DNA from 2 places in the Pseudoxanthomonas sp. LH2527 genome. Region 1 is predicted to be linked to the other one. Evidence: riboswitches for the same ligand, from Rfam matches in the RefSeq annotation. Region 1 holds a riboswitch; the other holds the start of a gene.
What was found. Region 1 has a riboswitch for cobalamin ahead of btuB (TonB-dependent vitamin B12 receptor). Riboswitches for the same ligand answer to the same signal wherever they lie in the genome.

Region 1 (4,232 bases):
TCCAGGCGCAGGTCCAGCGTGCCGTAGCCCGCCAGGCGGACGCTGTTGGCGACGTTGTCGTAGCGGTGGCTGGCGCCGTTGGCGGTCAGGCCGACACGGAAGTCGCCGAACGCACGGTCCAGGTCGACGCGCGCGGTGTTGCGCGCACGCCGCGGCAGCAGGTTGTCGTGCGTGACCCCGGCAGTGCGGTTGCGCGGATCGGTGTGGCTCAGTTCGGCACTGATGTCGATGCCGGCCAGCGTCACCGCGCCGGTCAGTTCGGCGCCGCGGATGCGGGCTTCCTCGATGTTGACGATCTTGAAGCTGCTGTCGTACCCGATCAGCTCGTCCACGCGCGTGTCGTACACGTTGAAGGTCCAGTTCCAGCCGTCGCCGTACTGCGCGACGCCCAGGTTGAGGCTGCGCGACTCTTCCGGTTCCAGGTCGGGATTGCTGAAGCCGGGGTAGTACAGGTCGTTGAACGTGGGCGCCTTGAAACCGGTGCCGGCGCTGGCGGTCAGCTTGAAGCCGCGGGCCAGGTCCATGCCCCAGCCCAGCGTGCCGGTGGCGTGGCTGCCGAATTGTTCGTTGTCGTCGTTGCGCACGCTGGCCTGCAGGCGATGCGCGCCGAAGCGGCCCTGGTACTCGACGAAGACGCCGGTGTTGTCGCGCGTGTCCACGGTGAACGGCGTGGTGCTGGTGATCTCGTCGCGCAGCCAGTCGGCGCCGGCAGTCAGCAGATGCTGCTCGCCGACCGCGAAGTCGCCCTGCAGCGAAGCGTTGTCGCGGCGCGTATCGAAGGTGCTGACATAGGTGCGCGTGCCGGTGGCGGCGTTGGCGAAGTGGTTGTCCGACTCGTCCGAAGCGCTGCCGAACTGCGTGGTGAGCGTGGTCCGGGTGGACGGCTTCCACGTCAGCTTGCCGCCCAGCACCCGCTGCACGTTGTCGGCTTCGTTGCCGCTGAAGCTGCTGCCGTCGAATGCGTTGAAGGCATCGGCATTCAGCGCGTGGCCTTCCAGCGTCAGCGTGTCGGTGAATCGGTAGCCGCCGCGCACGTTGAGCGAGACGTTGCGGTAACCGTCGTCGTCGGGCTCATCGGTGAAGCAGCCCTGGAACAGCGTGCCCGAACCGCGGCAGGCGTTGATGCCATCCGTTTCCTGGTAGGCCGCATTCGCGCCGATCCAGCCGCGCTCGCCGCCGTAGGCGAAACCGCCGCTGGCTTCGCGCAGGTTGTGGCTGCCGCCGCCGATGCGCAGCTCGCGCGACAGGCCCTGGCCGCCACGACGGGTGAAGATCTGGATCACGCCGCCGATCGCTTCCGAGCCGTACAGGCTGGAGCGCGGGCCGCGCACGATCTCGATGCGCTCGATCTGGTCGACCGGCAGGTCCTGGAAAGACGCCAGGCCGGCCGTCGCCGAGCCGATGCGGATGCCGTCGACCAGCACCAGCACCTGGTCGGACTCGGTGCCGCGCAGGTTGAGGGTGGTCAGCTTGCCCAGGCCGCCCTGGTTGCTGAAGCCGACGCCGGCGCGGCCCTTCAGCACGTCGACGAGCGAACGGGCCTGGCTGCGCTCGATGTCCTCGCGCGTGATGACCTGCGCGGGTACCAGGCTGTCCTGCAGCGGAATGTCCGTGCGCGTGCCGGTGACGACGACTTCGTCCAGCTCGGTGGCGTCCTGCGCCTGCGCAGCGAACGGCAGGGCCAGCGCGACCGCGGCGGCAAGAAGGGAAAGGGAATGACGGCTGTACATCGGATTCGAACTCCATCGCGCGCCCCGCGCGCATTTTTTCGGCGTGGAGTTGCGACAGAGAGGGAAACGTTGCGGACAGCGCGGCATACGAGCGGCGGCGCGGCACGCCGCGACGCCCTCCGCATCGCAACCAGTGGACTTCCGGGCCGGTCTCCGGGCTTGCGAAGGCGTGCACGATGCACGCTGCCGGGGCGCCTTCCCATGCGTAAGTCGCACAGTGGCCGATGCCGCGGTTGTCTTCGCCTACCGTTGCGGGGGCAGCGCCGGAATGCCGCCTGCGCGGGTCACCGGCTTCCCGTTTCAACCCGGACGCGGACGCCGCGGGTCACCTGAAAGCGCGCGCAGTATACGCGGGACGATGCGCATTGCGCCCGCCGGGCGTTATCCAAGCGGAAGGTGCTTTGTAGGAGCGGGCCATGCCCGCGATGCTTTTGCCGCGACGTCCCGTTGCGTAAGCGAACTGGCGCGCGACGCTTGCTGGCGTCAGTCCTCGCCGCCGGGCGAGTCGAACAGGTTGAGCGACGGGCCGGCGTCGTCTTCGCGCTCGGTGTGCGTGGTGGTGACCGGGCCGGCGGCGGGACGGCCGCGCGGCGGCGGCAGCAGGGCGGCGGCGGCATCGTAGGCCACCAGCAGTTCGGCGCGGCGGTCTTCGGGGAGCTGCTGCCAGTGGCAGTCCAGCAGGGCGCCTTCCAGCGCGTACAGCAGGTTGAGGCTGGGGCGGAAGCCCGCGCGCTTGACCCGGATGAAGGCTTCCACCGCGCCCACGCCCTCCAGGTCCTCCTGCGTGCGCAGGCCGACCTGGCGGAGCCAGGCGGCGGACTTGGGGCCGATGTTGCGCAGCTTGGTGCCTGTCATGTCAGCGAATCCACGAAGATGGCGGCGATGCGTTCCATGCCCGCCTGGTCGTCGGCATCGAAGCGCGCCAGGCGGGGACTGTCCAGGTCGAGCACGCCGACCAGTTCGTCCCCTTTCACCAGCGGTACCACCAGTTCCGAGCGCGATGCGGAATCGCAGGCGATATGGCCCGGGAAGGCCTCCACATCGTCCACGCGCTGGGTCTGGCGGGTGCGTGCGGCGGCTCCACAGACCCCCTTGTCCAACGGGATCCGCACGCAGGCTGGTAAGCCCTGAAACGGACCGACCACCAATTCCCGGCCATCGAAGAAATAGAAGCCCGCCCAGTTGAAGTCGGGCAGCGCGTGGTACAGCAGCGCGGCGAGGTTGGCGGCGTTGGCGATCCGGTCCGGTTCGCCGGCCAGCAGGGCGCGGGCCTGTTCGGCCAGCTGTGCGTATTGTTCCGGCTTGCTGCCGGTGAGCGTTTGCGAGGCGAATGACATGCGGCCGATTCTACTCCGCCGCTACGGTGGGGGCCGGATATCATCGCGGGCATGAATGTGCATTACCCGAACGCTGCGGCGACCGGACACGTGGGCGGCATCGCCGTCGCGGGCTCGTGATGGACCGCGCCATGGACCGCCTGTTCGTCACCGGCACCGATACCGGGGTCGGCAAGACCGTCGCCAGCGCCGCGCTGCTGCATGCCTTCCGTGCGCGCGGATTGCGTGCCGTCGGCATGAAGCCGGTCGCCAGCGGGTGCGTGGCGACGCCGGACGGCTGGCGCAACGACGATGCGCTGGCCCTGCAGGCGGCGAGCGATCCGGTGCCGCCCTACGACGACCTCAATCCGTATGCGCTGCCCGCCCCGCTGGCGCCGGAGATCGCCGCGCGCGAGGCAGGCGTGGATGTGCAACTCGGCGTGCTGGTGTCCGCGTTCGAGCGCCTGCATCCGCTGGCCGACCTGGTGCTGGTGGAAGGCGTCGGCGGTTGGGCGGCGCCGCTGACCGCCACGCTGGACCAGCGCCATCTGGTGCAGGAACTGCGCCTGCCGGTGGTGCTGGTGGTGGGCATGCGGCTGGGCTGCATCAACCACGCGCGACTCAGTGCGCGGGCGATCCAGGACGACGGCGCCCGCCTGGTCGGCTGGATTGCCAACGAGGTCGATCCGGACATGGAACGCCGCGACGAGAACTTCGCGCTGCTGTCCGCGCGCCTGCCGGTGCCGTGCTGGGGCAGGCTGCCGTATGCGCCGGGCGCCAGCGCGAGCGCCCAGGCCCGGCATCTCCACCTCGACCCGTAGCGTGCGCCAGGCGCACGTATCGGGCGCCATGAGGTCGTGCGCATGGCGCACGCTACGTGGCGGAGCCCGATTGCATGACACGCCGCGGCAATAAAAAACCCGGCAGCGTGGGGGCTGCCGGGTCGGCTGCGCGGAGGGAGGGGGAGCCGCGCAATGAAAACGGTGGAGCGGGCGGGTCTTACTTGCCCTTGGCGGCCTTGGTCGCCTTGGCCACGGAGGCCTGGACGTTGTCGGTCGCGGACTCGAACTGGGTCTTCACCAGCTGGCCGAAGGCCTCACCGGTCTTCAGGCTCAGGCCGAACACTTCCTGGCTGGCGGCGACGACGCGCTCGGCGTTGTCCTTGGCCACCTGCATGCCCTTCGGC
Region 2 (4,232 bases), on a different contig from region 1:
GCCGACTGGTCGATGAAGGCGCCACGGCCGGCGGCCATGTCGATCAGCGAACGCATCGGGATTTCCCATGCCGTGCGGTAGATCTGCTGCAGCGTGTCCGGCACCTGCGCCAGGCCCTGTACCGAGCCTTCGGACAGCTTGATCGCATCGCGCGTCTCCGCCGTCCACAGGCCCAGCTTCTTCAGTTCGTCCACCAGATAGCGGTTTACCTGCAGGAAGTCGCCCGACAGTGTCTCGCGCTTGAACAGGTTGGACACCTGCGGCTCCACGCATTCGTAGCAGCCGGCGATCGAGGCGATGGTCGCGGTCGGCGCGATGGCGATCAGCAGCGAGTTGCGCAGACCGTGTTCCTTGATGCGCGCGCGCAGTGCATCCCAGCGTTCCACGTTCTCCGGCACCACGTTCCAGGCGTCGAACTGCAGTTCGCCGTTCGCCGCGCGGGTGTCGGCGAAGGACGGATGGCGGCCGCGTTCCTGCGCCAGTTCCACCGACGTTTCCAGCGCGTGGAAGTAGATGGTCTCGGCGATCTTCGCCGACAGCGCGCGTGCTTCGGCGCTGTCGAACGGCAGGCGCAGCTTGAAGAACACGTCCTGCAGGCCCATGCAGCCCAGGCCGACCGGGCGCCAGCGCAGGTTGCCGCGGCGCGCGGTCTCGATGGGATAGAAGTTCAGGTCGATCACGCGGTCCAGCTGGCGCACGGCCAGGCGGACGGTTTCGGCCAGCTTGTCGAAATCGAACCAGACGCGGCCGGTGTCGGGGTCGCTGTCGAAATGGCGGGCCAGGTTGATCGAGCCCAGGTTGCACACCGCCGTTTCCTCGGCCGAGGTGACCTCGAGGATCTCGGTGCACAGGTTCGACAGGTGGATCACGTTGCCCGGGCGCAGCGTCTGGTTGCTGGCGGCGTTGCACTTGTCCTTGAATGTCATCCAGCCGTTGCCGGTTTCGGCAAGCGTGCGCATCATCCGGCCGTACAGCTTGCGCGCGGAGATCGCCTTGACCGCCTTGCCCTGCAGTTCGGCCTGCGTGTACGCCAGCTCGAACGCCGCGCCGTACAGGTCGGTCAGCTCCGGCACCACGCGCGGATCGAACAGCGACCATGCCTGGTCGGCTTCGACCCGCTTCATGAACAGGTCCGGCACCCAGTTGGCCAGGTTGAGGTTGTGCGTGCGGCGTGATTCGTCGCCGGTGTTGTCGCGCAGTTCCAGGAAGTCCTCGATGTCGGCGTGCCAGGTTTCCAGGTACACGCAGGCCGCGCCCTTGCGCTTGCCGCCCTGGTTGACCGCCGCGACCGAGGAATCCAGCGTCTTCAGCCACGGCACGATGCCGTTGCTGTGGCCGTTGGTCGACTTGATCAGCGAACCACGCGAACGCACGCGCGTATAACTCACGCCGATGCCGCCGCTGAACTTGCTCAGCTGGGCGATGTCGCCGTACTTCGCATAGATGGATTCCAGCGTGTCCTGCGGCGAATCCAGCAGGAAGCACGACGACAGCTGCTCGTGCGTGGTGCCGCTGTTGAACAGCGTCGGCGAGCTGGGCAGGTAGTCCAGGTTGCCCATGCGGCGGTACAGCGCCAGCGCTTCCGGCACGTCCTCGCTCAGCGCGCAGGCGATGCGCAGGAAGAACTGCTGCGGCGTCTCGATCACCTTGCGCGTGTGCGGATGGCGCAGCAGGTAACGGTCGTACAGCGTGCGCAGGCCGAAGTAGTCGAACTGGAGGTCGAGCGAGGCGTCCAGCGCGTCGTTGAGCTTGCGTGCGTTGGTCTGCACGAAGTTCAGCAGGCGCTCGTTGATCAGGCCCACCTCGTGGCCGCGTGTCACCGACTGCGAGAACGCGTGGATTTCCTGGCCGGTGACTTCCTTGGTGATGTAGCCGGCCAGCAGGCGCGCGGCCAGGCGGCTGTACTCGGGTTCCTCGCCGGTCAGCAGCGCGGCGGTGCGGATCGACAGTTCGTCCAGTTCGCGCGTGCTGGCGCCGTCGTACAGACCGGAGATGGTGCGGGTGGCCACGCGCATCGGGTCGATGGCGTGCAGGCCTTCGCAGTTGCGCTGCACCGCGCGCACGATCTTGTTGAGATCCACCGGCTCGCGGCCGCCATTGCGCTTGGTCACGCTCATCGCGGTGGCGGTGGGTGGCGGGGTCAGGGCGAACGCGTCCTTCTGGGACGGGGTGGTGCCGGCGTCGGCGACGACGGTGTCGGTCGGGGTCATGAGAGTCCTCCATGCGTGGTGCACGCGGCGGCCCGTCCCTCGCAGGGCTGCGCAAGGCCGGATGGAGGACCACAGTGGGGAAGCGGCGTCGCAGGTAACGCGACCGCGCAGACGGACTGCGGGCGCCCTGCTTCGCCAGCCATCTCCCCCCGGAGAATCCGCGGCCGGCACCGCGCGGTGTGCATCGCGCGGCTGTCGGCAGGTCTTCGGACTCATGGGCCTGGAGGCGAGGAGTGAGGGAAGAGGAGTGAGGAGTGAGCGAAGGTGATGCTTCGCTACTCACTCCTCACTTCTCCCCACTCACTCCTGCTCCACCTAACCCGCCGCTTCCCGAGGCCTGGCCTCAGTGCTGTGTGGCGGGGTCGTTCCCAATTACCGCTGCGGGGCAGTGCCGGAGTGGCGCGAACGCGTCACCGGCTTCCCTTTTCATCCGGAGACTAGCCATCCCCGGAACCGACGGCCACAAGATAGTGGGGGTGTCGGGAGGCGTCAACACCAAATGTTGTGTGGAACAGAGGCGGTCGGTGTCATGCGGGTTTCACGGTTTGAGCCCGCCTCGCGAACCTTCGTAGGGTGGGCCTTGGCCCACCATCACACGCGTCGAGTGCCGTGGAGATGCGACGAAACCGTTGCGCGCCAAGCCGCGTAGCGAGGTCCAGCATGGCGACGGCGGGCCAAGGCCCGCCCTACGTCAGCGCCGCAGCGCCGCGATCGACGCATCCTGCGCCCGCGCATACAGCGCGAACGGGTCATGGATCGCCTTGCCCAGTGCGGCCTCGAACGCTTCCTGGTTGGCATGCGCGTCGTAGGCGCGCTGTTCGCCGCCGCCGAGGTTGGACTGGAAGATGCCCGCCGCGCTGACCGGCAGGAAGTCCTCGTAGATGATGGGATCGACGGCGGCATGGCCGGCATCGACCAACGCGTCGGGCGTCATCGCCGCGCGCTCGGCGGCCGGCAGTGCGGCACCCGCATCCGTCAGGCGGTAGCGGAAGTAGCCCAGGCCTTGGCGGCGCAGCGTGTCTTCGTCATCCGGAAACGCGGCGAACGCATCGGCCAGCCGCTGCGGATAATCCGCCGCGGTGTTGCCTGCCCCGCCGGCCTGGCGCACCTGCGCCAGCAGGCGGTCGTAGAGCTCGCGACCGGCCGGTGTCAGGGCGAGGCCGCGCTGCTCGATCTCGCCGAAGCGCGCGCTGTGGCTGCCGGGTACCAGCGTGCCGGTGGCATCGGGGAAGGCGACCTCCTCTTCCAGCGCCTTGAAGCTGGTCTGTCGCAGCAGGATGGGCACCGCACGGCGCGGCGGGCCTTCGATCAGCGCCTTGGCCTGCAGGCCGCGTGCCAGCATCGCCGCCTGCGCGGCATCGATGTCCAGCGTGCGCGGGGTCAGGTGGTTGATGTGTGGGCCGCGGAAGCTGACCACGTCGGCGACCAGCCGGTGCAGGCCGTGCAGCGCGCGGTAGGTCTCCAGCGGCACGGTCGCGTCGCCGTGCCAGCGGAACGTTTCCAGCACCTCGGCGACGAAGCGCTGCGCATCGGCGTCGGACAAGCCGCCGTCGCGTTCGGCCTGCGCCACCAGCGCACGCGCGCCGGCGGTGAAGATGTCGCGACGGGCCAGGATCGCTTCCGCCTCGGCACGCAAGGCGGCGTCGGCGATCAGCTCCAGCCGCAGCAGCGAGGTGAAGATGCGGAACGGATTGGCGGCCAGCGCCTCCTCGCTCAGCGGACGGAAGGCGGTGGCGTGCACCGGCACGCCGGCCACGGTCAGGTCGTAGTAGCCCACCGGGTGCATGCCCATCAGCGCGAACACGCGGCCCAGCATCGCCAGTTCCGCCGGCGTGCCCACGCGGATCGCGCCATGGCGCTCCAGATCCAGCCGCTCGGTCTCGCCGCCACGCTGCAGACGTTCGGCCAGCGCGGGATCGCGGCCCAGCGTGTCGGTGTTGATGTCGCCGACCAGTTCGATCAGGTCGCCGTACAGCGGCACCTCGGCGCGGTACATGTCGGACATGGCCTGGGCAAACAGGC

Region 2: it holds a riboswitch for cobalamin, as region 1 does, so the genes downstream of both, MMG85_RS17915 (ribonucleoside-diphosphate reductase subunit alpha) here and btuB (TonB-dependent vitamin B12 receptor) in region 1, are expected to answer to the same signal.

Annotation. Positions count from the first base shown of each region.
Region 1 is NZ_JAKZBW010000015.1:43,683-47,914, reverse strand. It holds gene btuB (TonB-dependent vitamin B12 receptor) at 1-1,730, opposite strand, end outside; cobalamin riboswitch at 1,857-2,078, opposite strand; gene MMG85_RS09865 (TfoX/Sxy family protein) at 2,214-2,585, opposite strand; gene MMG85_RS09860 (GAF domain-containing protein) at 2,582-3,067, opposite strand; gene bioD (dethiobiotin synthase) at 3,199-3,867, shown strand; gene MMG85_RS09850 (phasin family protein) at 4,046-4,232, opposite strand, start outside.
Region 2 is NZ_JAKZBW010000046.1:5,392-9,623, reverse strand. It holds gene MMG85_RS17915 (ribonucleoside-diphosphate reductase subunit alpha) at 1-2,210, opposite strand, end outside; cobalamin riboswitch at 2,390-2,683, opposite strand; gene MMG85_RS17910 (VOC family protein) at 2,902-4,232, opposite strand, start outside.